DNA from 2 places in the Hymenobacter seoulensis genome. Region 2 is predicted to be linked to the other one. Evidence: riboswitches for the same ligand, from Rfam matches in the RefSeq annotation. Region 2 holds a riboswitch; the other holds the start of a gene.
The links. Region 2 has a riboswitch for cobalamin ahead of ACYVHC_RS00965 (acyl-CoA thioesterase). Riboswitches for the same ligand answer to the same signal wherever they lie in the genome.

Region 1: linked by a shared signal. The riboswitch ahead of ACYVHC_RS11130 (TonB-dependent receptor) and the one ahead of ACYVHC_RS00965 (acyl-CoA thioesterase) in region 2 are both predicted to bind cobalamin.

Annotation. Positions count from the first base shown of each region.
Region 1 covers NZ_BAAGWD010000002.1:776,893-782,591, forward strand. Annotated here, with positions in the region: gene ACYVHC_RS11125 (YncE family protein) at 1-3, opposite strand, end outside; gene ACYVHC_RS11130 (TonB-dependent receptor) at 68-2,032, opposite strand; cobalamin riboswitch at 2,208-2,428, opposite strand; gene ACYVHC_RS11135 (DNA-3-methyladenine glycosylase) at 2,547-3,146, shown strand; gene ACYVHC_RS11140 (THUMP-like domain-containing protein) at 3,208-4,395, opposite strand; gene ACYVHC_RS11145 (hypothetical protein) at 4,621-5,160, opposite strand; gene ACYVHC_RS11150 (DUF4397 domain-containing protein) at 5,388-5,699, shown strand, end outside.
Region 2 covers NZ_BAAGWD010000001.1:214,108-219,806, reverse strand. Annotated here, with positions in the region: gene ACYVHC_RS00980 (DUF2911 domain-containing protein) at 84-647, opposite strand; gene ACYVHC_RS00975 (hypothetical protein) at 886-1,266, shown strand; gene ACYVHC_RS00970 (MFS transporter) at 1,276-2,586, opposite strand; cobalamin riboswitch at 2,707-2,913, shown strand; gene ACYVHC_RS00965 (acyl-CoA thioesterase) at 3,118-3,525, shown strand; gene ACYVHC_RS00960 (hypothetical protein) at 3,675-4,001, shown strand; gene ACYVHC_RS00955 (NAD(P)/FAD-dependent oxidoreductase) at 4,156-5,699, shown strand, end outside.

The DNA of each region.
Region 1 (5,699 bases), on a different contig from region 2:
CATACGAAAAGTAATAAGGAAAAATGGTTAGGGATGTTGCTAAAAATCTGGTTGTTACAAACTGGCCTCAGCGCCACAGTAGCCGCAAACTCAGGGCACCTGAGCGGGGCGGCATGGCGCGGTTCTGGTAGCTCTGGTAGTCTTGGTTGGTGAGGTTGTAGCCCTGCGCCAGCACGAGCAGCTTCCAGTTGGGCTGTAGCACCAGCGTGCGGCCCACAGCGGCATTTATCAGCAGATAGGAAGGGATGAACTCCGTGGCCGAGGCATCAGTAAACCGCTTGCCCGTGAAGGTGAGGGTAGTGCCGAGCTGCCACTGGTGCCACTGGTGGTCGGTGCTGAAAGCAGCCGTATGCATCGGTACAAAGGGCAGCTGCCGGCCGGTTGGGTCGGCATCATCAGGAGTGCCTTTGGTTTTGCGCGAGCTGGTGAAGCCGTACGAAGCGCGGGCCGTGAGATGATAAGTTTTCGGCTGCCATTCCAGCTGGGTGCTGGCTTCCAGACCCTGGGCGCACACCTGCCGCAGGTTGCGCGGCGACCAATACGAAACGCCCGGCGTCCATTGTACCCAGTTATCTACTAGCTGGTGGTAGCCAGTTAGCTCGGTTTGCAGCCGAAGGTGCGCCGGTGCTAGGGTTAGCACGTGCACCAAGCCGCCTTCGTAGCCCAGCCCTTGTTCAGGTAGCAGGTTGGGGTTGCCGCCGGGGCGCCAGTATCGCTCGTTGAGGGTAGGGGCACGGTAGCTGCGCGAGGCGTTGCCCTTCAGGCTAATGGCGTGGCTAGTGGTTTGCAGCGCCAGCCACTCGGCACCTAGCGTGGGCGTGAGCGGTGGCTGGCGGCCGGGCAGCACGGCCTGCCGCAGGTTCAATGACAGTTGTATTCTAGGCCGCGGGTCGTAGCGCAGCAGCGCGAAGCCGGAAAAGCGGTTTTCAGTGCGCGGGGCAGTACCATAACCATCAACTTGCGCTGCAAAATGTTGGGCCTCGGCTCCTGCCCGCACCGAGGCGTTGGGTGCCAGCCGCCACGTGTGTTCAACCTGTGCCTGGGTTGTACGCACCCTCGATTCGCTGAGGCCACTCACATCGTCGCGGTAATTGATGATGTCTTCAAACCACGCCACGCGCCCGGCCCACTCATGCGTAGTGCCTACGCGCCGATACCCGGCCAGCAGGCGGCGGCTCTGGTCGCGTTCCTGGGCGTGGGTGTTATTGGTGCCGATGCCGGGCTGAATGTGGCGGTCGGCGTCCGTGAGCCACACGGCTGCTGTCAGCTCGCCACGTTGCCCTAGCCGCAAGGCTAGGTCTTGGGTGAAGCTAAACTGCCGGAAGGCCGCGTTTTCCTGCCGACGACGGACGCGCCCGATGGCTTCAGTAGTGAAGTACGGAAAGTTGTTCTCGGCCTCCCGATACAGCAGGTTGGTACGCAGGGCCAGCTTCTGGTTGCTGAAACCAGCCTCTACGGTGCCGGCGCGCAGTCCAAAGCTGCCCAGGTCGCTTTGCACGCTTCCGTGCCAGCCCGCGCCCCAGCGCACCGGCGCTGAAAGCAGTAGCGTGCCCCCAATGGCGCCGCTGCCGTACGTGGCACTAGCCGGGCCAGGCTGAATATCGACTCGGGTGGTGGCGCTGGCCGGAAAAAGGGCTAGGTCCGCTTCGCCTAAAGAGGGTAAGTTGATGTTGAAGCCATTCCAGAGTACCGCCGTATGGCGCGCCGAGGTGCCGCGCATGGTGATGGAAGCCAGTTGGCCGGGGCCGTAGTTGCGGAGGTAAAGCGCCGTGCGCGCGCTTAGCACATCAGCCAGCGTACCGGTTTGGTAGGTGGCAAGAGCTAGCGAATCGAGGGTGATGCGGCGGCTGCCCACGGCAAACCGCTCGGGCCGGATACCGGCCACCCGCACCGTGGGCAACTGCTGGATGCGCGCCGAATCAGCCGGTATCACCGATTGCGCCACGCTGGGCACCGTGCAGGCTACTAGGCCTGCACTTAGCGCTAACCGGCAACTCTGCTTTTTCAGCAGAAGCCACTTGTTGAAATGCATCTTCCGAACCAAATTTTCGCAATCGAAAAATTCAGTTCAAAACTTCTGGGCAGGCTACTGTGCATTGCTATGCTACTAGCCCTTCCTCGAAGCCGAGGCCGAAAACAGATAGGTGCTCTGCGGCGCCGAAACGCCACTACTGTATTCATTCTCCGCCCTTCCTCCGCAGGCGCTGAACATGGGAAATGCAAAGGCAGGTCTCCTGGCTTGCTTCAGATGCGTCGCCTTCCCATTTCTCGGGCCTTCCTAAGAAAGCTTTCACAGAAACAGTGGCTTGGTGTGACGCACCAACTCATGAAGCGTACAGTTGCGGGGACAGCTCCGGATTTAAACCGAATTCCCTTTTCAGCCTCGCCCCACAATTAGGGTCTGGCCACCTTTACAGCCGCAAAGATAGAAAATGTACGGAAGCTTTAGCGCCGGGCTTGCGTAGAAGGTTTGCCCCGCGTGCCGGCCTAGGCGCCGCCAGGCGATGCGCGCTGGGTTAAACTGTACCTTATTTCTACCGCTGCTCTTGAAACTTCCCCTGGCCTTTTACCGGCGTCCTGATCCGGTTGTCATCGCCCAAGAACTGCTGGGCAAGCACCTGTTCACCCGTATCAACGGCGTCCTGACGGGTGGCCGCATCGTCGAGACGGAGGCGTATGCTCACCTCAACGACCAAGCATGCCATTCGCACCTAGGGCGCTACACTGCTCGAACCCGCATCATGTACGAGCCCGGCGGCGTGGCCTATACCTACCTGATTTATGGGCGCTACACGCTGTTCAACCTTATTACGAACGAGGAAGGCAAGGCCGACGCCGTCCTGATTCGGGGGCTGGAGCCGCTGGAGGGAATTCCGGAAATGCTGCTGCGCCGCGACATGTCCTCCGTAAAGCGCAACCTGACCGGCGGCCCTGGCTTGCTCACGCAAGCACTTGGTATTACCACCGCCCATTACGGCACCGATCTGACAGGTGATACTATCTGGCTGGAGGACGTTGGAGAGGCAGTAAACGGAGCGGAAATAGTAGCGTCCCCGCGCGTGGGCATTGACTACGCTGGCGCCGATGCCGCACTGCCCTGGCGTTTCCGCTTGAAAGGCAACCCCTGGACTAGCCCCGCCAAATAGCCAAACCGCCCCCGCCTGAGCAGAACTGTTCAGGCGGGGGCGGTTATATTGGATGCTATGGTTACAGCTTCTCGCAGACCAGCACCATCAGCTTGCCTTCCAGATTGGTGGTAGCAAACAGATACAGGTCGCCGCCTTCTCTAATGCCGGTGCGGTGCCGGAACTCAGCTACGGTATCAGGGAAATTGCGCGTCGTGACGTGGGCCCGTACATCAGGTCCCAGGTAGGTGCGCAACGCCTGGCCATCGTATTTCTCTACCCCTTTGATTCGGAAAATGCGGCCCGGAAACTCGGGGCGCAGGGTATCGGAGGTGTACAGATGACTGTGCTGGTGCAGTTTCAGCAACTCAAAAGCCGTTCCGATGCTTTTAAAGGCCCCGGCTTTCAATACGGCTACATTTGGCTCATAGAGGAACTGTTGCGGCTCGGCGTAGCGCGCAATGGCTCGCGCCTCCCGCGCTCGGTTCAGCCGAAACTCCTGCTGCTTGCCTGTGCGCAGTAAATTCACCGTGAAGCGCTCCGGATCTACGGCTGGTTCCGCGGTAAGCTCATACAACACCTCCTTGCACTCATTATCGACTGACACCACCCACAGGCGGCGCACGTGGCGCAACTCCTGAATGGCCAGCTCAATGTCAAGCATAGGCGAAGTTTTCAGTAGTACGCGCTGGCTTTTTTGCAGCAGCAGCGGCATGATGCGCAGCACGTCGGGCTCACAATCCTGCAACCGAAATATTTTCTTGGCGGCTGTGTCCCGGCGTGCGGGGTCGAGGTATAGCCAATCGAAGGTGTCCGGCGTATTGCGCAAAAAGTGCGTAGCATCCTCGTTGTGGCACTGCACGTTTTCAATACCTAGTTGCGCCAAGTTGTAGCGCACTACATCCGTAAGTGCCGCATTACGCTCCACATAATGCACCTCGGACACGGTAGCAGCAAAATATGCCGAGTCAACCCCGAAGCCACCGGTCAGGTCTGCTAGCCTTTCTCCCTGCACCAAAGAGGCTTTAAACGCGGCAGTTCGGGCAGAGGAAGCCTGCTCTACGGATAGCGTGGGCGGAAAAACGAGGTCTGGGTTATCGGCCCAGGTAGGGAGTTTGGCGCGAGCTTTTTGGCGGGCCTGGATTTGGCGAACCAAGTCCGGAATGGGCAGGCCGGGGTAGCGGCGGGCTTGCAAAGCAAGTTGGGCTGGGTCGTCGTGCAGGTGCTCGGCAACGTATCGCCGAGCTGCTGTCGGCAGCGGGTATTCCATGTAGGTTTCCTACGAAAGTACGTCAGGGTCGGACGTGAGCCAGGCCCCGGGCAAAGCAAAAGGGAGCGCCAAACGTAGGCAGAAACGCGCGAGGTTTCCCTTGCGCCAGCTTACTTGGTAGCCATCAGATAAAAAAAGTATTCCGGACCGAGCCAGAAACCACGCTGCCACAACTGGCAAACGAAGCGTTCTAGGCTCGGCCCGGAATAAAAAAAGCAAGTGGTATTACCGCAGGCTCCAACTCAACGCCAGCATTGGCTTGCCGGTGCGGCTAGCAGCCAGCCCCACCGAAGTAGGCCGGAGCTGCAGCGCGCCATGCCGGGCCGCCGGAGCACCTGCGTTGTACGACTCCACCGCCCGCTGAAAATGCGAGTTGGTGTTGCGCGAAATAAAGATGTTGCTTAATAGGCTAGCCAGTGCTACGCCAGCCGCCACCTGCTGGGTGTTGTTGAAGTACTGCTGCTTTTCATCCAGCGACAACACCTGCTGGCTGTACAGGCCCACGGCACTCACAAACGTAAGGCGTTCAGCCAGAAACAGCCATTTTTGGCGGCGGTAACGGTTTAGGTTATCCAACGCCTCCTGATTGCCGGCCAGGTAAGGGCGCAAACGCTGCCCAAAGAAGCCCGCGCTGCGGTAATCCGCATCCGTGGTGCTGTATCCTGTCGTGAAAAAGAAGTTTTTCTGCACCCCATTCAGGCCGCGCTCCTTGTCTTCGGGGCTTAGGCGAATAACGGTAGGAGCCAATTGCGCCTTGCTCGTCATCGACAAGCCAAGAACGCAGGAAGCAACAAGCGCAGAACGACGTAAAACGCCTAAATGAGGGGATGAAAGCAATTGGGGCATGAAGACAAATTTACAGCACAAATACTCAGGTCACTAAGCGCCCCAGCGAGAAAAAAGTGCAATTCGTCGAGGAAAAGTTTTAGTTGTCATCCAACAAAATCAGGAGTGCCTTCGTTCTGACGGGCAATTCACCAATTTTCATGCATATGAAAACCCTGAACTCCTTCCTGCGCCCAGCTGCTTTGCTTACCCTTCTGCCTGCTGCACTCGCTTTTTCCTCCTGCTCCGATGACAACGATAACGAGGCTGCCCCGGATCAGAGCAGTGTATTGATTTCGCATGCGGCGGCCTCTGTCAACACGCAGGTAACAGCCTTGGTTGATGACAAGCAGGTAGGGCAGCTGAACTATGGTCAGAGCAGCCCTTACCTGAAGGTAAACTCTGGTGCCCCCACGCTGAAGATTAATAACGGCACTCAGACAGCCACTCAGCAAGCCTTAACTCTTTCGAAAGACCAG
Region 2 (5,699 bases):
GTAAAAATTCCGACGCAACGCAATGATTAATACCTAACGCGGAGCTGATTACCGCTTTATAACCAACCAATTACCCAAAGCGACTACTGCGGGGCCTCACGTACCACGAAGCTGACTTGAGTATTCTCCCAGGCCAGGGTTACCTCACCGGCTTGGTTGGCCGTTATCAGAAACTGCTCTACCAGGCCGGTAGTAGGCGCCGGTTTGGCTTGCACACGCAGAATATCTTGCTCCGGCTGGTATTCGTAGGCACCCCACTGATTAGGGGTCTGGTTGAAAATAATTGTCCAGGATTTTTCCGTCGGGATGGTGAACAGGGCGTAGGTGCCGGCTGGCAAGGGCTGGCCCTGCACCAGCACGTTTTCGGTTACGGTGAAGGTAGTAGCCTCATTAGCCCCGGTGCGCCACACTTGGCCATACGGAACTAGGCCCCCAAATATCTTGCGCTCCTTAGCTGAGGGACGGCTGTAGCGAATGGTGAAGGTAGCATTGGTTACGCCGCCAGTTACCGTGGCCTGGGGACTGGGGCGAGTGGGCTTTTCTTCTGGATTTTTTTCTTGAGTACAAGCCGCAACTCCTACCAGTAGCAGAAGCGTCAGCAGATTAAAATACCGCGTGAGCGGGTGCATATAGGACATGAGAGTCATGTAAGAATGAACCGGGAACCTGAATTACAGTCCCGTACCGAGTGTGGATGAGAAGGTGGGAACCTTAGAGCAAGAATTATACCTTAACTACGTTGAGCGGGTTGCTTTCTTTGCCAATGTTGCGTTAAAACGCCCCGAAAAATGCAACCTTTCCGCTAGCATACTCACTCTTACTACGTAATCGCTTTTCATTTACTTACACCGTATGTCCTTTCAGTTTCCTAAAAAAATACAGTTTTTGACACTCCTTGCGCTTCCTATCCTGCTGGGTGCCTGCCAGTCCCTGGAGCAGAAGGAAGACTCCTGCGTCACGAACGTGCTAGCGCCTGTAAGCGCGCTTTCCAGCGTAAAAACCGGCACTACCAGCACCCCGCTGGAAGTATACTACACCATCCCGATTGTGAACAGCTGCGGCCAGTTTGTAAAGCTGGAGGAAAACCGCCAGGGCAACAATATCTACCTGAGCCCGCTGGTTCGGTACGAGGGCTGCGTGTGTGCGCAAACGAAAACCGACTATAAGGGCACGTATACCTTCACGGCGGCGCAACCCGGCAAATACGTGGTCCACTTTCTCAAAGCTGATAATGCCGTGCTCACGGATACTCTCACCGTGAAGTAATTCGCGGCGCTACTCGGCCTCTATGCGGGAGGTAGTGCGGGTGTCGGGCATGCGTAGGTACACGACCAGGGAGGCGGCAGCGCAGGCCGTCACGTACCAGTAAAACCACTGCTCTACCCCGCGCTCCTTGGCCAGGAGGGCAATATACTCGGCAGTACCTCCGAAAATGGCTACCGTAAGCGCATACGGCAACCCTACTCCCAGGGCTCTGATTTCAGTCGGGAATAGCTCGGCTTTCACCACTGCATTGATGGAGGTATAGCCGCTGACTACTACCAGTGCCACCACAAGCAACCCAAACGCCGCGCCGGGCCCGGAAGCATGCTCCAGGGCCTTCAGCAGCGGCACGGTTAGCAGTGTGGCACCTACCCCGAAAAACAACAGCACCGGCCGACGCCCGATTCGGTCGGAAACGGCACCTAGTAATGGCTGCAGCAGCATCGCTACCCCTAGGGCACCAAAGGAAACCAGCGTCGCCTGCCCCTTCGTGAAGCCGGTAGTATTCACCAGAAACTTCTGGATGTAGGTAGTAAAGGTGTAGAACACAACCGTGCCGCCCAAGGTAAGCCCCACCACCGTCAGGACTTCGCGCGGGTGGCGGAGCAGCAAGGTTAGTTGGCTGGGCTTGTTTGCTTGCGCTTCGTCGGTGGTGGCGTGGCGGGTGAAGGCATCGGTTTCTTCCATGGCGCGCCGCAGATACAACGCTACTAGGGCCGCGGCCGCTCCAATACCGAAAGGCACCCGCCAACCCCAGGCGTACATTTGGTCGGAGGTTAAGGCCTGTTGCAGACCTAGCTGCACAAACAGGGCCAGCAGTTGCCCGGCAATCAGGGTGACGTATTGAAAGCTGGAAAAGAAGCCCCGGTTGCGCTGGTCGGCCATTTCGCTCAGGTAGGTAGCCGAGGTGCCGTACTCGCCGCCCACGCTCAGGCCCTGTAGCAGGCGCGCCAGCACCAGCAGCACCGGCGCCGCTACCCCAATCTGCTGGTAAGAAGGCGTGAGGGCAATGAGTAAGGAGCCGCCACACATCAGGAGCACCGAGGCCAGCAGCGCCGCCTTGCGCCCGGCGCGGTCAGCGTACACGCCCATCAGCCAACCGCCCAGCGGCCGCATCAGAAAGCCCACTGCAAAAATGGCCGCCGAGTTAAGGAGTTGCGCCGTCAGGTCGCCCTTCGGAAAGAACGCTGGCGCGAAATACAAGGCAAACGCCGAGTACACGTACCAGTCGTACCACTCCACTAGGTTGCCCACGGAACCGCTAAAAATGGAGCGGATGCGCGAGGCCATGGTGCGCGGCGCCTGAGAAACAGAATAAGCCATAGGAAGGATGCGAGGAAAGCCAGCGGCCGAAAATAGCGGAATACCAGTAAGCGCCGGCAGTGGTCCGCGCATCTGTGCCAGGTTCTGCTACCTTTGGCGAATCGTTCTTTGTCTGTTATTCCAGTCAGACGAGCGGCAGGTTGCTGGCCCTAGGCCAGCACGAAAAGGGAACCGGGTGCAACTCCCGGACAGACGCGCTACTGTAAGTACCGGCGGCCTACGGGCCGCGGCTGCTTTCCGGTTAGCCCATTGCCCGGCATGTACCCGGGTGAGAAGGGCGGAAAGCAGGGTACAAGTCAGGAGACCTGCCTGCCGCTGTTGATGAGAAGGTTCCTTCGCGACTTGAGGGCCTTGTCGGGTGCTGCTATGGAGCTCGTTGAAGTATCCCTCTACCACTACTAGGTATCTGCGGGGGTGAAAGGCACGAACGCACCTAGCACCTCGGTAAGCGCATTTTAGGCTAGCAACAGGACCCCACGGAGGCAGACCAAAGCACTAGCTGTGGTTTCACTTTTCACCTTTCCTGCTCTAATGTCAACGCTTGCCGAAAAAATCAGCCGGGCCGAAACGCGCATTTTTAAAGCCGTTTTTCCCAACACCACCAACCACTACGATACCCTGTTTGGGGGCACTACCCTGCACCTCATGGACGAAGTGGCCTTCATAACTGCTACCCGCTTTAGCCGCCTCAAAATGGTCACGGTGTCATCTGATAAAGTTGACTTTACCCACCCTATTCCTGGGGGTACCTTAGTTGAGCTGATCGGGCGCGTGGAGCACGTAGGCAACACTAGCCTTAAGGTGCGAGTAGAGCTGTTTGTGGAGCAAATGTATTCCGAGGAACGACACCGGGCTGTGTCGGGCTTATTCACGTTTGTGGCCATTGATGAGCACAAGCGTCCAGTCCGGATTCTGAGCCCCGATGTGGCTGCCGTATAGGAAACGGGCCATTACTGCTTGCCGAGATGCTACGAGGTGAGTGCTTCGAAACAAGCGTGTTACGGGTGAGTTACAGGATTATTTTTATAGGAGACTGAACCTTTATTGTCGTGTTTCACGTTTGAAATGCCGTTCCCTTGTCCTATAGTATGGCAACTGAAAAGAATTACTCACCTGAAATGAATGCCCGTTTGGAACAGTCATTTCGGGAAGCGGATGTAGCCCGCGAAGAACTAACCGACTCTATGGCAAATTCAGTGGCCGCTAACTGCGACCTACTTCACCACGGCCTTGTAAGCGCCAAAGGGTTAGAAGTTACAACCGAAATGTACCGGCATCTGCTGGGCAATCTGCTACGCCATCCCTCCGGCGAAGTCCGGACGCAGGCGCTAACGCTCTTCAACGAATCGATGGAGAAATTCTGGCCCCGTTTGCAGTCTTCCTCCGGAGGAACGCCATCCGAGGGGCACTACTAGCCCCACGCCATTTTTCACTGGTTCCGCACCCGTATATAAGCCTCGGAAAGCTCGTTGCAGCTTTTCGGGGCTTTTTGCTGCTTTAGAGCTGCGTATCTTTGCACTTCCGTTACAGTCCTTACGGTTCAAAGGCTAACTCCCTTTCACCTTTAGTATGCCTACTACCCAAGAAATTGAACTGCTGCTCCCGCCGGAGGTAGCTTTCGATGAGCTAGCCCGCTACCGGGCCTTGCTCGATGCCGCCGGCCTAGTGCCTGGCCAGGCCGATTTTGTGCATTTGCGCAAACGCTCCATTGATGCTCGGGGCCGCCAGCCGCTCGTGCGCCTACGCGCCGACATCTACCAGACCCCACCGCCGGCTGAGCTGTTTGGCCCCTGGTTTACGTATCCTGATGTCAGCCAGGCCCGTCGCTCGGTCCTTATAGTAGGTGCCGGGCCAGCCGGGCTGTTTGCGGCGTTGCGAGCTATTGAGCTGGGCATAAAGCCCATTGTGGTGGAGCGCGGCAAAGACGTACGTACCCGCCGCCGCGACCTAGCCGCCCTCAACAAAGAGCACCTGGTCAACCCTGACTCCAACTATTGTTTTGGAGAAGGCGGCGCCGGCACGTATTCCGATGGCAAGCTCTATACCCGCTCCACCAAGCGCGGCGACATCCAGCGGATTCTGCGCCTGCTGGTGCAGCACGGCGCTACCCCCGATATCCTCGTCGATGCGCATCCGCACATTGGCACCAACAAGCTGCCCTATGTGGTGGCCGCCCTGCGTGATAGTGTGCTGCAAGCTGGGGGCGAAGTGCACTTCGAAACCCGCGTGGATGACCTGATTCTGGAGCACAACCACTTACGCGGCGTGGTAACGGCTAGTGGCCAAGCGCTGGAAGCCGATGCCGTGATTCTGGCTACTGGCCACTCCGCCCGCGACATTTATGAACTGCTGCACCGCCGAGGTGTGCTGATTGAGGCCAAGCCGTTTGCCTTGGGTGTGCGCGTAGAGCACCCGCAACAGCTCATCGACCAAGCCCAGTACCGCCGCCAAGACCGGGGTGTACTGCCAGCTGCTTCGTACTCTTTGGTGCATCAAACCCAGTGGAAAAGCCAGCAGCGTGGCGTATTTTCCTTTTGCATGTGCCCCGGCGGCTTTATTGTGCCGGCAGCCACCGCTCCGGGTGAGGTGGTGGTGAATGGCATGAGCCCTAGCCGCCGCGATTCACGCTTTGCTAATTCCGGTATAGTAGCGGCCGTGGAGCTAGAGGACATGGATGTGCGCCAGTACGGGGCCTTGGCGGGCCTGCGGTTTCAGCAGCAGATTGAGCAGCGCGCCTGCCAGTTGGCCGGCAACACGCAGCTAGCACCCGCCCAGCGCCTCGGCGACTTTTTGAAAAGCAAAGTTTCGCCGGAGCTGCTGGAAACTAGCTACCAGCCCGGTCTCGTGTCGGTGCCGATGGACAAAGTGCTGGGTGCAGGACTGGCGGAGCGGCTGCGCCAAGGCTTCCAGAACTTTGGGCGTAAGATTCCGGGGTACGCCACCAACTTGGCTCAGATTGTGGGGGTAGAAAGCCGCACCTCCTCGCCCGTCCGGATTCCGCGCGACCGGGACACGCTGCAACACCCCGTGGTACGCGGCCTGTTTCCGTGCGGCGAAGGTGCTGGGTACGCTGGCGGTATTGTGTCGGCGGCTATGGATGGGGAGCGGTGCGC